DNA from 2 places in the Lactobacillus sp. ESL1191 genome. Region 2 is predicted to be linked to the other one. Evidence: predicted binding sites of a transcription regulator. Region 2 holds the regulator's gene; the other holds the start of a gene.

Region 1 (8,903 bases), 460 kb from region 2:
TTGCGAAACTGGTCGGTTGTTGAGCTTGCGCCGAATCATCGCATAAATTGTATCAGTGATTGGCACACCCAGAATTGTGATCGGTACCAGCAAAGAGATGAAAGTGACGTTTTTCAAACCCTTGAGTGAAAAAATGGCAATCATAAAACCGATATAAAGCGCCCCCGTATCGCCCAAGAACATTTTTGCTGGATAAAAATTATAAGGCAAAAAGCCCAGCAGGCAGGCCGCTAACATAAAACAGCCAATCGGAATATATAACTGGCCGGTGTGCAAGAAAAAGTAACCCACGACTCCCATTGTGATCAGCGAAATCATTGAGACTCCGTCAGCCAACCCATCCAAACCATCAATCAAGTCCACTGCATTCGTCAAGGCCAGGATCCAAAAAATTGTAATCGGCAAACTCCACCAGCCTAAATTAATCTGCTTATTTACAAAGGGCAGGTTGAGCACATTCATCTTGATCCCTGCTAAAAAGTAAATAACCAGTGCGCCAATAAAAATGCCAAACATCTTCTGTCTGGGTTTAAGTTCCATAATATCATCAATGATCCCCGTCAAAACGATGACACTAGAACCCAAAAGGATGCTAAAGGCCTCATGCGTAGGAAATTGCTCTCGTAGTAGGATAAATACCCCAATATTAAAGGTGACAAAAATCCCTAGACCACCCAATGTGGGCATTGGTTGCTTGTTAACCCGTCGTTTATTAGGAATATCAACTGCCCCTAACACAAAGGCCAGCCGTCTGATGAAGGGCGTGATTGCAGCTTGAATAATCACTAAAAAGAATAATTCAACAATAATTTTAAACATAGTCGGCTACTTTCATAATTAAGTTGCTTTAATTATACAAGCTTGACTTAGAATGCACAAATTACTGGACAAATACCTGCTAAAAGTTAATCATTCAGTGATTTCATCACTTTAAGATATAGCTTTAGTCTTCTTGCTAGCGTACTTTGCTTTAAATATTTCAATTTTTTGACAATAAAAAAGTCGGATTCACATCAATCCGACTTTTTATGTATTTTATTAATTAAGCTTGGCTAAGTGCGGAAGCAACCGCTTCCTTAAAAGCTCTACTAGTTGTCGAGGCACCGGAAACAGCATCAACATTAACTGATTTTGCTTCAATTATCTTCTCTTTTAGTTGCTTAATTGCTTTGCCACCGTAGTCAGGAGACTCACTTTCTTTTAGCACTTCAATTTTAACCGGCTGTTTTTGATCGTCAACAGTTACTCGCACAACAATTTCATTGCCCATTCCACTGGTCGATTTACCAACAAATTGATTTTTATTAGTTTTGTAATGCTCTTCTTTAATATCAGTAGTCGGGAAATCGGCATCATCTATGCCATTATTTTTACTTACATTAGTTGATCCATTGGCTCCTTTATGCTTCGCTGCATTTTCCCCGGCAATCTTACCAAAAATCAGGCAGTCAGCCACGTCTTCACCACCGTTGTACTGACTGACATTCACGTGACCTAACTCACCAGCAGCATATAAATGCGGAATGACCTGCATGTCAGTATCTAAAATTTCTGCCTTTTCATTACGACGCGGTCCACCCTGGGTATTGAGCATGGTATGTTGCTGAGCCAGTGCGTAAAATGGCCCAGACATTGAAATTTTAGCCATTGTTTCAGATTTCCTACCACACTGGTAATCAACACCTTGATCCACAAAGAAGTTGTATGTTTCTATTGTGTTTTTTAAGGTCGCTGGAGCAACTTTGATTTTTTCAGCAAGTTCTTCAATCGAGTCTGACTTAACTACCTTTCCCATGGTTTCCTTCTGGAAGTTATCATTGGCACTAGCCATCAATTCATCATATTTCTTTTGATCAAAGATCATGTGTGGGTGAACTTGAGCTAAAGGAATACGCCAAATACCGTGATTATAGCGGTGGCCATGCCGTGTCATATCATCCTCTGGAACATAGCGTGTACCATCGTCACCCACCGTAATCATTGAACCTTCGCGAAAATCTTTCCATGGCATGGTATTGTGAGCTCTTTGTCCTTTAGGCATGGCTAAGCTCACTGCTCCACCTGGTTCATAATTGTGCATATGCCACAAATCAGCTCCAACTTCAATGGCTAATTTGATACCATCACCCTTATTATATAGGCTACCATATGGTAAAAGGTTGGTTTCACCCAAATAATCCTGAACCATCTGTTCGTTATTTTCAAAGCCTCCTAAGGTTAAAACAACGCCATTTTGGGCTTTAACATTGAATGATTTTCCCTCTTTTCTAATTTGAACACCTAAGATTGTTTTATCCGGAGCTTGGATTAAGTGTTCGGCTGGAGCTGAATAAAAAACATCAATCAACTTATTTCTATCAAGCACGTTTTGCCGCAGCTTTTTCCACAATGCTCCATCGAAAATACGATTATGCACCAATAAAATATCGCTGGTATCAGAGCCTTCAAATTCAGGATACTCAACAGCCATAAAGACCAGCTGCGCAATATTTTTATCAGCGGCATGTTGTTTCGCACTAAAGGCCTTAACGCCCAAATACTTATCAAAATAGTCAGGTAGTTCAACCATGCCCTTGACGTAAGTATTCATTACCTTTTCATCTAAATCAAGAGGTTCAGATAAATGTTGGTAATATTTTTTAAGTTTATTAAAATCACTTCCAGTATGAACAATTTGACCACAATATCTGGTATTACCACCTTCGTGCCCTTCTGGCGCACTATCAACTAAGAGTACTTTAGCTCCTTTATCAGCTGCAAAACGAGCTGCTGTTGCGCCCGCACCGCCAAAGCCAACCACTATTACATCATAATTTGCATTCCAGTTTTCTTTTTCAGTTAAAAACATCATTTTTTCCTTTCCATTATTAAGTTTCATCTTTGGCTATCTATCTGATTTTTTCCAAAATCAATTGATGCCGATAAGCTAGAACGGTTTTACCAGTCCACTTTTTAAATGCTTTATAAAAACAGGTAACATTGCTAAAGCCAACTAAAAAGCTGACTTCTGCAGTACTGATCGTTTCATCTTGCAGCAAGTTAAGTGCCAAAATTTTTTGAACTATGTTTAATTGTTTTTGATATGTGGTATTCTCTTTTTTCAACCAACGTTGAAGCGTTCTCGGAGAAATGCCAATTGCTTCTGATGTATCTTTTAAACGAAAATCACCCCCAGCAATTAGCCTAAACAGAGTGTTTTGAACAACTGCCGAAAAGGGTTGATCAACCTTTACCTTGTTGATGTATTTTTTTAGCCCTGGTTCTATGAATTCCCAGATAACATCATTTTGGGTGACAAACGGCTCCAGCAAATCAGCTTTTCTAAAAACTATATAATTATCAAGACTTTTTTGAGCTGTTATCCCTAAATAATGATTGATTTTAGCACCATAGGGAAATTTACTACCAATTGATACTGGCTTGATCAATTTGTTAGTACCAATTCTAAGCAAGCTTACTAGTGAAATTTGATCAACTAACAAACTAAATCGTGAATTTTTTCGATACTGTTTTAAATAACTGACGTGAATCCGTAATTTATCACCTTCCTCAAATGTGTCTAAAATAATCGGTCCTACAAATAATTCATATGACGCGAGACGCGATATTGCCTGCATCCCATTTTTACTAGAAAGTGCAGCAAAATATGGTGGAATAAATTGATAGATATTGCTTACATCACTGCATGCCAACAATTGTTCATCGCTTGCTGCTTGATCTAATATTTCAAACGCGTGCGCATTTTTCAGCCATTTTAAATCTAAACTTTTATCTGTTGTACCAAAATCAAGTAAGGTAGAAATTTTATCAAATGGATAACCTAGATTTTGTGAAAATTTTCTGAATTTCTGTATCACACTTTTCTGCATCTCATTTTCCTCCACCATACGCTTATTGTAATCCCTTTCATTTTAGCAAAAAATGATTAAGTGCGATATTTTAGGTCTGAACACGCCACATTTTTAAACTCTTTACAAAATTGGTAAATAAAAAAAGATTGAATTTTTCAATTCAATCTTTTTCTTATTTTGCAACTGTTACAACCCGTTTCTCACGAATCACGGTAATCTTAATATTACCGGGGTAATCAAGTTCTTTTTCAACCTGGTTACGAATATCTCGTGCCAAAACGGTTATCTGATCATCTGAAATCTTTTCAGGTTCTACCATTACCCGGATCTCTCGTCCCGCCTGAATGGCATATGCTTGATTGACTCCGTCATATTTTTTCGCAATTTGTTCAAGTTCGGTCAATCGTCTAATATAGTTTTCCAAACTCTCACTTCTAGCACCGGGTCGAGCAGAAGAAATCGTGTCTGCCGCAACTACTAGTTCGGCAATAAACGATAACTTCGGCACATCACCGTGGTGGGCCGCAATTGCATTAACTACTACATCGGGTTCATGATATTTTCTAGTTAATTCCACACCAATTTCAACGTGTGAACCTTCAATATCATGATCGATGGCTTTTCCAATATCGTGTAATAATCCCGCGCGAACCGCTAATTTTTCATTTAAACCGAGTTCTGCCGCCATTGTTCCGGCTAACTTAGCAACCTCAATCGAGTGTCCCAAGACATTCTGTCCATAAGATGTGCGGTACTTAAGTCTGCCTAGCACTTTCACAAGTTCTGGATTCATTTTATGAATCCCTAACTCCATCAATGCGCTTTCACCGGCCTCATAAATGTCATCATTTACTTCTTTACGAGCCTTGTCCACCGTCTCTTCAATTCGAGCTGGGTGAATTCGTCCATCTTTAATCAGACGCTCCATTGCCCTTTTAGCGATTTCACGCCTAATTGCATCAAACCCACTAAGAGTGACAACTTTTGGTGTATCATCAATGATTAAATCAATTCCAGTGAGGGCTTCAAAAGAACGGATATTGCGACCTTCTCGGCCAATAATCCGACCCTTCATTTCCTCATTAGGCAAATCAACCACCGAAACTGTAGTTTCGGCTACTGTATCTGCTGAACTGCTTTGAATCGCATCAATAATCACCTTACGAGCATAATGATCGGCCTTAGCTTGAACTTCTTCGTTGCTATCACGAATCATTTCTGCTCGCTCTTTGCTTAATTCCTCAGCTAGTTGACTCAGAACCAGCTTTTTCGCTTGCTCATCATCTAACTGGGCAACCTCATAGAGTCTCTCTTTCCTTTGCTCAACTAAATCATTGGCAGTTTGAATTTTTTTACTTAGTTCGGACTGTTCCTGCTTTAGTTGCTCCTCTTTAGCAGAAAGGTTATTTTCCTTCTCTACTAGTAAAGAACTCTTATGATCAAGTGTATCTTCTCTTTGCTTCAGGCGGTTATTGTCACGCGCAATCTCATCGCGCTTGACATGCAACTCATCTTCAACTTTTTGTCGATAATCTTGAATCTTTTCCTGAGCTTCAAGAATTTTTTCTTTCTTAGTGTTTTGTGCACTCTGCTTCAAAGCATCAGCTTCCTGCTTCTGGGCATTGACTTCTGCTTTAGCGGCAGCTACTTGTGCTTTTGCTTCGGTTAAAATATGGTCTGCATCGTTTTGCGCATGCTGCGCTTTCTTTTCCCAAATCTGCTTTCGGAAATAAAACCCAATACCGGCACCCAATAAAATTGAAATAAAAGCAATCGCGACGGGAATCAAAAATATTTTTGTCATGATTACTATCGCCTTTTTTTATTTCTTTTAGATTATTCACACAGTCTTAATGATAAAGAACCGGGCCGCTGATGTCAAACAACTGCATGTGAATTGACCAAAAAACCCTGACCCCGTTTACAGGTCAAGGTTTATTTCTTCAAAATTACTTACTTTTGTTACTGGCTTCTTCACTTGCAGAAGCCTCCTTGTCGGTAGCGCTAGCAGTTTGAGCCTTTTTGGCCTTGACCTTTTCTGGGTCTTCCCGTTCTGCAATAGCATCTTCATCGATGCCGTAGGCATGACGAACCTGCTGTTGAACATCATCATAGATATCAGAATGGTCCTCCAGATATTTTTTCGCATTCTCACGGCCCTGCCCGATGCGCTCATCATGGTAAGAATACCATGAACCAGCCTTATCAATGATATCCTTATCTGCAGCCATATCGAGTAGCTCACCGCTTTGGGAAATCCCTTGCCCGTACATCATGTCAACTTCAGCAACTTTAAAGGGTGGCGCAACCTTATTCTTCACAACTTTAATCTTAACCCGGTTACCAGTAATTTCACCACCGGTCTGTTTAATCTTTTCGGCTCTTCTAATTTCTAATCGAACAGTTGCATAGAACTTAAGTGCCCGACCACCGGGAGTGGTTTCTGGGTTACCAAACATAATGCCAACTTTTTCCCGAATCTGGTTAATAAAAATTGCAATGGTTTTGGTCTTGTTAATATTGCCCGAAAGTTTACGCAGGGCCTGACTCATCAGTCGGGCCTGCAATCCAACATGGCTATCGCCCATCTCACCGTCAATTTCGGCTTGCGGTACCAAGGCAGCAACGGAATCGACAATTAAAATATCAATTGCGCCACTAGTAATCAGGGTGTCAGCAATTTGTAAACCCTCTTCCCCGGTATTCGGTTGCGACAAGATAAGTGAGTCGACATCTACTCCTAATGCTTCGGCATAAGCAGGATCCATCGCGTTTTCTGCATCAATATAAGCTGCAGTTCCACCACGTTTCTGCACCTCAGCCACTGCATGCAAAGCAACCGTAGTTTTACCAGAAGATTCTGGCCCATAGATTTCAACAATTCTTCCCCGGGGGTAACCGCCTACGCCAAGTGCAGCATCAAGTGCAAGTGAACCAGAAGGAATGGTTGAAATTTTGGTGTTTGCCTTATCGCCCATCCGCATAACGGCACCCTTGCCAAAATTCTTCTCAATTTTCTTTAGTGCCGCGTCTAGTGCAGCCTTCTTTTCATCTTTGGCCAAGAATTTTTCCTCCTAAATAATGATCATTTCAATACTTACTAATTATACTTTGATTAACGCGCAATTTGCAAGGAAAACCGAACAAACGTTTAAACTTTTAACCTGCACTAGTAACTACGCCAAAAAAACATAATTTCTTTAAAAATTTACTTGCTAAGACCTTTGGGTTGTAGCCACTTTTGAGCAAAATTCATGACCGTATCGACCAGGATTGCCATCAAGTCAGTTGGCAGAGCCCCGGCTAAAATAATGGCACTGCCATTGGTTGCATTAGTTCCGCGAATAATAATGTCACCGAGGCCCACAGCGCCCACAAATGAACCGATTGACGTAATTCAGTTTGCGATGACCAGCACATTTTTCAAGCCTAATTACCGATAACGACAGTGGCAAACGCACCAGATACAATAACTGTAGTCTGGTCATACCCATGCTCTTACCCGAATCGATGACGTTGTGGTCAGGGCCGTAATGCGAATATTTGCTTTACTTACTTGGGTATCAGCCAGACCTGGTAAGCCGTAAGCACTCGTCCCCATTACTAGCAAAAAAGTCAGCACCAGCAGCAGGATTTTTTTAAAGCTGTTTTTCATGATGATCCTCCTTTATATTCCCTGGGGCGTGATTTTGTGTTCCAACTTCCCTAACAAATAGTCTGTCAGCAAAGCTAAGATAATTACCGGAATTGTGCCAACAAAAATTAAATCAGGTTGATACAGACTAAGCCCATTGAAGATGAAATCGCCCAATCCACCCGCACCGATATAAGAAGCGAGGGTGCCCCAAGCAATGATATAGATTGCTGATAATCGGATACCCGCCATGAGTACCGGCATTGCCAGGGGAATATCAACTTTAAGCATCAGCTGCACCTCTGTCATTCCAAGTCCGAGCGCTGAATCAATCGTATCGGGATTTACACTAGTCAAGCCAACATAGGTATTACGCAAAATCGGCATCAGACTGTATAAGAAAAGCGCAATAATTGCCGGCACCCGACCCACGCCAAAAAAGGAATCATCATTGCTAGAAGAGCCAAGGCAGGTATCGTCTGCAACATACTAGCAAGCGCAATTACTACTTTGGCAATGCGATGAAACTTCATTAGAATAAGGCTAAGTGGCACTGCCACAATGATACCCAAAGCCAATGCAATAAATGAAATGGATATTTGCTGCCACGTTTTAACAATTAGCTCTGAACCATGTTGAGCCAAAAACGTTGTCATTTTATTTCGCCTCTTTTGATGACCGCTCGTCTAGGGAACTTTTATCGCTCCAGATTTTTTCATAAACGACGTTGACCAAACTTGACCTAGTAACTATTCCAACTAGCTTCCGATCCGCGTCGACTACCGGAATATACTGCCCATTGCGACTCAACACCGCCGGAAGTTGTCACGCAAATATTTTTCTGGACCTACACTAGCAATATCGGTTAGTAAAATATCACTCACACTACTTACTTTAAAATCTCTACACGGTAAGTCATCAATAGAAATATAGCCCTTAAGGTGATTACCATCGTCAACGACTAATAAAGTGTCAACGTGACGTTTTTTCATCATGGTCAAGACGTCAATCAGAGTTGCTCCCAGATTGATCTTAACTGGCCCAGTTGACATCACATTTTTGACCTTAACCGTTTCATATTTTGCTTCCGCAAGCCGCTCTTCTCCGATTAGACTTTTAACAAAATCATTTGCCGGATGATGTAAAATCTCATCAGGTGTACCCACTTGAATTAACTTTCCATCATGCAAAACAACAATCTTAGTTGCTAATTTTAAGGCTTCATCTATGTCATGTGTGACAAACACAATTGTCTTACCCAGTTGCATTTGCAGGTTTTGAACCAGTTTTTGTAAACTTTCACGCGTAATTGGGTCCAGGGCACCAAAGGGTTCAACCATCAGAATTAGGTTTTGGTTGGCAGCTAGCGCACGAACAACACCAATCCGTTGCTGCTGCCCCCCAGACAACTCCATTGA
Region 2 (8,903 bases):
TTGATGATATTCCATAGAAAAATCTCCCTCTTATTGTTCAAAAATATTTTAGCTGTTTTTCTAATACAATAAATTTACTCTTTTATGTAAACGTTATCAAGACAATTTTCAATAAAAAACACGGATTTTAAAAAAATCCATGTCTTAGCTTATTTTTGACTATTCTGCAAGGTATAAAGGTTGTAATAGTAGCCCTTTTGTGTAAGTAATTGCTCATGCGTACCGCGTTCAACAATCTTACCCTCATCAAGGACAATAATTTGGTCAGCATCAACAATTGTCGACAGTCGGTGGGCAATTGCCAGCGTGGTTCGACCCTTACGCAAACTCTTTAGTCCTTGTTGAATCAGCGTTTCCGTTTCGGTATCAACATTTGCCGTTGCTTCATCCAGCACTAAAATCTTGGGGTCAGTTACCAGGGTGCGCGCAAATGAAATCAGTTGCCGCTGGCCTTGACTAAATTCACTGCCGCCTTCGCCCACTTTGGCATGATATTTACCTGGCAAGTTGGCAATGAAGCCATCAGCTTGAACGGTCTGTGCGGCTGCTTCAATCTGCTGGTCGCTAATCTGGTCATTATAAAGTCTGATATTTGAATTGATATCCCCATAAAACATGAACGGTTCCTGCAAAACCAGTCCTAATTTTGCCCGCAACTCTTCTTTAGGATACTTTTTAATGTTAACACCATCGATCAAAACCTCTCCCTGATAGAACTCATAGAAGCGCATCATTACGTTAATAATCGAGCTCTTACCCGAGCCAGTATGACCAACAATGCCCAGTGTTTCACCCGGATTAACAGTAAAGGAAATGTCGTGCAGAATTTCATGCTCGCCATCATAAGAAAAACTGACGTGTTTAAATTCGATCTTACCTTGGGTGATGGTTAGACCTTGCTGGGCCTCTTGCGCCGGCTCGTAATCGGTATTATCCAAAATCCGAAAGATTCGCTTGCCGGCAACAATCCCGTCCTGGAAGAAAGTCATCTGATCCATCATGTTAGCAATCGGATTGAAAAACTGCGAAATATACTGTGAAAAGGCGTAAACCACTCCGGCTGGTACAAAAGTTTTCTGTAAGGGGAAGCCAAAGTACATTAAAGTAAGGGCCAAGGTCAAGGAATACAGGAGGCTAGTCAAGGGTGACAATAAAAGTGAGTTCAAATTGATCATGGCAAAACGCGTTTTCATCAGCGCAGCATTTTCCTGCTCAAAGTTAGCGGTCATCCGCTCCTCTTGCTTAAATTGCTGAATTAAAGCAACCCCTTCAATTGACTCATTTAAATTCGTATTAATTCGACTAAGGCGCTCGCGATAATTGCGATAGAGCTTGGAACTGCGCTTAGAATACTGCCAAATAATTAGTAAAAGTAATGGCAGAAAAGCCAACACAATTAACCCGGCCAAAAAGTTGGTTGTAAACATGGCCACTAGAGCAGAAAAAATCGCGAAAAAGGACATCACCACACTGGACAGCACCGTTAAGAAGTTACTCAGCGTCATCGTATCATTGGTTACCCGCGATACGATTGAGCCGGCTGGCGTCTGGTCAAAGTAGCGCATTCCCAGTGTGTGCAACTTTTGATATAGTTCACCGCGCAAACCTTCCAGCGACTTCTCTGAACCCAAGGAAAAAAAGTACTCATAGGTAAACTGTAAGCCCCCCTTAAGCACAGAACCCAAGGCATAGAGCAGACCGGCAAATAAAATCACCTGGCTAGTGACATCAGTCTTAATTAAGTAATTGTCCAAAAAATACTGCAACCCATAAGGTAGCAACACATTAATGACACTAACTAGAAAGGCGCCAATACCGGCAATCAGCATTTCTCGTTTAAAGTGCATGACAAAGCGTAGCAGCCGTTTAAAGATACTGAGCTGCTCTTTAACGGGAATTTCTTGCGACCACACCGACTGCATATGTTCATTGTCCATCCTTACTCACCTACCTTTTCTTCTAGTTCCTGACGTTGCCACATGTCCGCATACCAACCTTGCTGAACCAGCAACTGCTCGTGGGTACCACGTTCGACAATTTGCCCATCTTTCAGCACCAAGATCAGATCCGCTTTCATCACTGAAGTCAACCTATGGGTAGCAATCATGGTCGTCTTGCCGGCCCGCTCTTGCCGCAAGGACTGTAAAATCGCCTGCTCTGTTCTGGCATCAACAGCTGATAAGGCATCATCCAGAATCAAAAGTTGACTCTGCTTGAGTAAGGCACGCGCAATCGACATGCGCTGCTTTTGCCCACCTGAGAGCGAAACACCGTTTTCACCAACCAAAGTGTTATAACCACCCGGCATTTGCAAGATATCATTGTGCAGATCACTCTTCTTGGCGGCGGCCACAACCGCATCCTCAGCTGAATTAACCTTAGAAAAAGCAATGTTCTTTTGAATACTGGTTGAAAACAAGTAGTTATCTTGGGGTACATAAGAAATGGCCCGCAATAAGATGTTAAGAGGAATCTCGCGAATATCGTGTCCATTTAGGGTGATTTGCCCCTCATACTGGTCAAACTCACGAAGCAAGAGCTGAATAATGGTCGTTTTGCCTGCACCTACTTTACCAACTAGGCCAAGTGTCTGGCCCGTTTTAAGTGTGAAGTCCACCCCATGCAAAATCGGTATCTGCGGTTCATCAGGATAGGCAAACGACTTAATATGAAAGCTCAAGTCCCCGTTAATGGCAGCTGCATCAAGTTGCGGATTAGCATGTTGATCCGTAATTGCCGGCTGTTCATCGAGAAGCTTTTCCACACGATCATAGCTGGCACTTCCCCGCTCCAAAATATTAAAGAGATAGCCGATGGCAAACATCGGCCAAACCATGTTGCCGATATAGGCAATAAAGGAAACTAGCTGGCCAATCGACAACACCTGGTTACTGACTAGCAGGCCACCATAAATAATCGTGATGGTATAGGTCAGACCTATCAGTAAGGTCCCCAGTGGATCAAACAGCGAATCCCACTTGAAGACCCGCTTGTTAATATTAATCGTTTCAGCCGTCATCTGTTGAAAAGCGGCGGTATCTTCCTTTCCTTGACCAAAGGTCTTCAACACTTTAATTCCTGACACAGATTCTTGGGTTTTGTTGTTTAACCGTGAGAAGGCCGCTTGCGACTGGTCAAAGGCATCATGCAACTGGTCGCCCAATTTCCAAGCACCCCAAGCTAAGAAGGGCAAAGGAATAAGCGCTACAACGGTCAATCGCCAATCGACAAAAACAATCATGGCGACCATCGTTGAAACACTCATAATCAGTGAATCGACTAGCGTTAAAACCCCTTCTCCAGCTACTTCCTGCACCGCCGAAATGTCATTGGTGGCGTGAGCCATGAGGTCACCGGTCCGGTGCCGCTGGTAAAAGGTGCGGTCCATTTCCATAAAGTGAGCAAACAGCTTTGCTCGCAGCTGCAATTCTAATTCAGCTGAACCACCCCAAATTTGGCGGCGCCAAAAATAGCGGAAACCATATAGTAGTAATGCCGCTAGGATAATGGCCAGAATTAACATCCCATACTCCTGCCAGCTAATATGTCCCAACTTTAACTGATCGGCCATCAGGCCCAAAATTCGCGGTGGCACCAAGTTAACGATTGAAGTCAGAGCCAAAAAGGTCACACCGACTAAGTACCGCTTACGTTCTTTTTTAAAGAACCAACCCAATTTAAAAAATATTTTCATTTTTCACCTATCTTACATAAACAAAAAGGCGGAGATGGCTCCGTCTTTTTTCAATCTAGCAAGATGCTTATTTTTGATGCTTCATCATGCTCATCACTTGGTTTACCTTCTTGGCTGAAGGTTTCTGTCCCATCTGTGACATCATGGCAACAATCATCTCTTCGCTGATTGGCGGATTATCCTTAAAGTACTTCTTCATATACGTTCTAGCACCAAAGAAGCCACCTACTAGGCCCAATACTAACGCCAGCACGATTAAAAAGATCGCTAATCCTAAATTCATAAATATCACCTCATATCCAATAGATATATCTTACCGAAAATCCAGGTAAAATCAAAGAGCAAAGTTAATCTTTTCTTAAACCTTTTTGACGTTGCGCCTGCTTAGCTTTTTCCGACGTGACTTCCTTACCATTTTTGTCAACAATTACCAGATTTTCAACATCTTGCTTAAAGCCGGCCCGAAAATTCTTGATAAATTCCTGATGCAGCTTAGCCCGCTCTTTTTCTTCTGCAGCGGTCAAACCCGTCGACTTCTTCTTATGATATAGCTCGTTGATCCGGTTAATCAGCTTTTTTTCATTATCTTCAGTCATTTTTTCCACCTCTTACCTAAAGCAGTCTACCTTATTTTGACCAAGAAAAAAAGTTCAAAATACTTAGAACACTTGTTTGCACTAATCAAAAAACTCTGCTAAACTTAACTTAACCAAAAAATTGTCAACTAAGGGAGCACAATCATGACTATCAGACAAACTAATAAGCAACTGGAAATTTTACGTTATATCTATGATACCGTCCAAAAACGGGGCTTTCCGCCAACCGTTCGGGAAATTTGTGAAGGGGTTAACCTCTCTTCCACTTCAACGGTTCATGGCCACCTTTCAAGGCTCGAACGTAGTGGCCTAATCGTTAAAGATGCCACCAAGCCCCGCGCTTTGGAAATTACTGAAGAGGGTAAACAAGCTCTGGGCATTAAGCCGACCGAAATCCCCATCGTCGGTGTGGTCACTGCAGGGCAACCAATCTTAGCAGTTGAAGATATCGACGACTACTTCCCTCTGCCACCTGATTTTGCCAATGAAGCGGGCGAGCTCTTTATGCTCACGGTTCAGGGCGAGAGTATGATTAATGCCGGTATTTTGAATGGCGACAATGTGATTGTGCGCAAGCAAAATTCAGCCATTAATGGCGAAATTGTCGTGGCTATGACCGACGAAAATGAGGCAACGGTCAAGCGCTTTTATAAGGAGCGCGGACATTACCGCCTGCAGCCCGAAAATGATACCATGAGTCCGATTATCTTACCCAGTGTCAAGATCCTGGGCAAGGTCATTGGCCTCTACCGCAACCGCATCATTTAACGGTTACCTTGCGGACGATTTTTAACTTTTTGGACTAATAAATAATAATAGAACTGTCCCTAGCACTTTAACCAATTAACTTAAAGGCTGGAGGGATGGTTCTTTTTTTGCAAAATAAACTTAACTTCCTGCAACTTAGCCTGTCTTTGCTTGAGTTGCTGCAGTTCTTGGGTGGTTTTTTGCAACTCAGCATTGACCAGCTGCAGATTTTCAACCAATTGGTAATCCGTCCCACACGCCTGGTCATGACGGTTTTTGATAGCTTGGATTGTCTGCAAAGAAAAGCCCAGCTCCTGCAATTCTTTGATCTCGCTGAAGTTATCCTGGTCCTTCGCCGTAAACCAATAATTTTTGCCACGCCGGCTCGGCGTCAGCAGGTTCAAGTCAACATAGTGCCTGATTGTGTCTCTAGTTGCCCCCGTTTCCCTGATGAAGTCATTTAAAAACATTTTCTCATCTCCTTGACGTCGGGTCGACCCCCGATGCTTTAATTTGGTTAGGAGGAAGTTATCATGATTTATCTAACCAAAATTTTAACCATTCTCTACGGTGCCGTGATGGCCCTAGCAGGAATTAGTTCCTACCATGAGCTACCCGCCTGGCTCACGCTGTTAAACTTGCTTAGCGGCCTATGCTTAATAGCAGCTAATCTGTTTAACCAGCAAGTTATCACGATTGCCTTTCTGGGAATCCTGCTGCTTGTGGCACTTGCCAACGGTTTTGCCCTTAATGGTCAGGTCAACTGGTTTCATTGGCTACTACGCCTTTTCTTAACTGCTATCTTAGTTTGGCTCAACTGGCCGCAGGGCTAATTCCTTGTCCCACTTGTAAAGGGTAATTTTCCACATGGATTGCAGAAATAAGCTTCACAAGCTTTTTCAAAGCATTTTGCTTTTATTGCACTGTTTTATTTGTACTTTATTGCAACTTTGTGAAATATCTGAGGGTTTCACTCGAGTTCCACAACAGTTTATTTCACAAAGTAGCGCTTAAAGTTTAGCTAGAACTTGCCCAGCTAATGTTAGTGCCCGCCCGTGGGCATCTTTACCCCAGCCCCTTGCTTCATACTCTTCCGGCTTACTTAAGGAATCCGCTGTGAACAAAAGCTGCGCAAAATCAACCTGGCGAAATTGTGCACACGCTGCCAGTGCAGCACATTCCATCTCTACACAAGCTGCCCCTAACTGCTTGAATTGCCGCACCTTGTTGGTGGTTTCCCGGAAAAAGCCGTCGGTCGTCCAGGTGGTCACTTCACGAACCTTAAAATTAATTTCACTCAGCAATTTTTTTATTTGCGCTAAAAAGGGAGACTGCAAGTCAACAAAGTTACCTGGAGCAAGGTAATGAAAAGACGTGCCCTCATCCCGAATCGCCCTGGTTGGAAGCAAAAAGTAGTTCTCCGGTAGTTCAACCAATGCACCAGCTGAGCCAACGGCCAGAACTTGCCGAACTCCATAACTAATTAACCAATCAAGCAGCATTGTAGCTGCAGGAGCGCCAAGCTTGGCCTGACAGAAAGTTATTTTTTTCTGGTTCAATTCGACCTCATAAATGGGAATCTTACCCCCAAAAGAGTCGAAATAGCCCCGCAAGCAATGAGCGTGTGTTTTTAAAAAAGTGGCAATCGACTCGCTTGAGGTAAAGGCAAACAACAACTTCGGCTGAAACTGATAACCTAATTCAGCTTGTTCGTGGTTGGGCTCTAACACTGCACGTGGATTCTGATCAAAGTCCGTCAAAAATAACTCAGCCATAACTTAGCTCCTCCCAAATATATTGTTAACGATTTTACCATAGAGCAAAAAAGAGAACCATCCTTTTTCAAGGATGATTCTCTTTTAAGTGAATTAACGACGCTTTTCGGCAATACGTGCAGCCTTACCATGACGGTCACGCAAGTAGTAAAGCTTAGCGCGACGTACACGACCATGCCGCAAGACTTCTAGCTTAGCGACACGTGGGTCGTTAACCGGAAAAGTACGCTCAACCCCAACACCAGAAGCAAGCTTACGAACAGTGTAAGTTGCAGCAATGCCAGCACCTTTGCGCTTAATTACGACACCTTCAAACATCTGAATACGCTCGTGCGTTCCTTCAACCACCCGAACGTGAACACGGACAGTGTCACCGGCCCGGAAAGCGGGAATATCATCACGTAATTGTTCTTTGGTCAATTCTTGAATTAATGGATCCATTGTGTTTCTCCTTCTGCGGCCTTCATTAACGCTCCTTGGCGCCAGCGGAACACCCATAACTATTAGTGCAGTTAAATTCGCACCTCAATTATCTTAGCAAATAACTGCTGGCAAATCAAGCTTGCTCTTCTTCTTTGATTTCAGCCAGCATTAGTTTCTCTTCTTTAGTCAGCTCATAACTTGCAAGTAAGTCGGGCCGCTGCAAGTAAGTTACCCGCAAGGCTTCCTTGTGCCGCCACTGGGCGATTTTTTGGTGATTACCAGAAAGTAAGACTTGCGGCACTTTCATGCCAGCAAAATCTTCTGGTCTGGTGTACTGGGGGTATTCCAATAAGCCGCGAGCAAAGCTCTCATCGACCGGAGAAGCCGCATTACCCAAAATCCCGGGTACAAGGCGGACCGTGGCATCAACCATACTCATGGTTGGCAACTCACCACCAGTTAACACATAGTCACCAATTGATACGACTTCATCAGCCAAATCGTAAATACGCTGGTCAAAGCCTTCATAGTGACCACAAATAAAAGTTAGATTTTCTTCCAGAGACCAGCTTTGGGCGCGCTCTTGGTTAAAGGTCTTACCCTGCGGTGCCGTGATGATTACCTTACCCTGATCTTCTAGTGAATCAAGTGCTTTTTTAATTGGCATTATCTGCAAGACCATTCCGGCTCCACCACCATACGGTGTATCATCCACATGGTGATGAAAATCGGTAGTAAAGTCGCGAAAGTTGACTAGATTAAGTTCCCACTTTCCATCTTCAAGCCCTCGGCCCAGCATTGAGGTAGTCAGGGGCGTAAACATATCAGGAAAAAGCGTTAGTACATTAATCTTCATCGAGCAAGCCCTCCAGTAATTCGACGTAGATCTTTTGCCCAGGAACATCAACTTGCTTAACGACCTCATCAATATAAGGAATTAGGTAAGTATGGCCATTTTTCTCGGTAACTTCCCAGACATCATTGGCTCCTGGCGACTCTATTCCGGTAATCTTACCAAGCGGAGCACCACTTTGCTGGTCTACAACCGTACAGCCCAAAATATCATGGTAGTAGTACGCATCTTCCGGCAGTTCGTGCTGGTCTGCTTCGCTGACCACTAGCATCTTTCCCTTCAGCTCCGCTGCCGCAGCAAGTTCAGCAACCTCGGCAAAACTAACGAGCCAAAATTGTTGGAACGGTCGGCTGCTTGCAACCGTCAAAATCCTTTCCGGGTCATCTTTTAAGGCCAGCTGCTGACCGGGGGTGAAACGTTCCGCCGGAAAATCAGTTACTAATTTAACCTTTAATTCACCCTTTAAACCATGTGTTGTCAATATTTGTGCAACATCATAAAATAGCATCTTATCTCCTAATCCAAAGAAAAAAGTTTGAAGCATGCAGCTTCAAACTTTTAACTAACCTGTTCACTACTTGGTGAATTTTGATTCATGCAGCTTCTTCATTAAGCCGGCACCCGAAAGAAGTGACCGCACAGTATCCGAAGGTTGTGCACCCTTCTTCAACCATTCCAAAATCTTGTCTTCTTCAAGCTTCAATTCTTTTGGCTCTGAAATTGGGTTGTAGTAACCAACTTCTTCAACAAAACGACCATCACGAGGCATTCTTGAGTCCGCAACAACGATTCTGTAGAATGGTTTTCTCTTAGCA

The links. Region 2 encodes LexA, which represses DNA repair genes until DNA is damaged. Its sites were predicted from a motif close to CNAACANNTGTTNG; they were not measured.
Region 1: the regulator LexA is predicted to act here: its motif matches at 6,992-7,005, upstream of recA (recombinase RecA).

Annotation. Positions count from the first base shown of each region.
Region 1 covers NZ_CP196365.1:443,979-452,881, reverse strand. The annotation lists gene ACSYSN_RS02485 (glycosyltransferase family 4 protein) at 1-819, opposite strand, end outside; gene ACSYSN_RS02480 (FAD-binding protein) at 1,043-2,848, opposite strand; gene ACSYSN_RS02475 (helix-turn-helix transcriptional regulator) at 2,889-3,869, opposite strand; gene rny (ribonuclease Y) at 4,024-5,655, opposite strand; gene recA (recombinase RecA) at 5,801-6,913, opposite strand; partial or broken gene ACSYSN_RS02460 (ABC transporter permease subunit) at 7,060-7,375, opposite strand; gene ACSYSN_RS02455 (hypothetical protein) at 7,336-7,506, opposite strand; partial or broken gene ACSYSN_RS02450 (ABC transporter permease) at 7,519-8,141, opposite strand; partial or broken gene ACSYSN_RS02445 (ABC transporter ATP-binding protein) at 8,143-8,903, opposite strand, start outside.
Region 2 covers NZ_CP196365.1:905,931-914,833, forward strand. The annotation lists gene ACSYSN_RS04750 (FAD-binding oxidoreductase) at 1-15, opposite strand, end outside; gene ACSYSN_RS04755 (ABC transporter ATP-binding protein) at 150-1,937, opposite strand; gene ACSYSN_RS04760 (ABC transporter ATP-binding protein) at 1,940-3,694, opposite strand; gene ACSYSN_RS04765 (YneF family protein) at 3,762-3,977, opposite strand; gene ACSYSN_RS04770 (DUF896 domain-containing protein) at 4,042-4,290, opposite strand; gene lexA (transcriptional repressor LexA) at 4,435-5,058, shown strand; gene ACSYSN_RS04780 (MerR family transcriptional regulator) at 5,139-5,507, opposite strand; gene ACSYSN_RS04785 (hypothetical protein) at 5,571-5,870, shown strand; gene ACSYSN_RS04790 (nucleoside phosphorylase) at 6,048-6,812, opposite strand; gene rplS (50S ribosomal protein L19) at 6,906-7,253, opposite strand; gene trmD (tRNA (guanosine(37)-N1)-methyltransferase TrmD) at 7,369-8,091, opposite strand; gene rimM (ribosome maturation factor RimM) at 8,081-8,596, opposite strand; gene rpsP (30S ribosomal protein S16) at 8,663-8,903, opposite strand, start outside.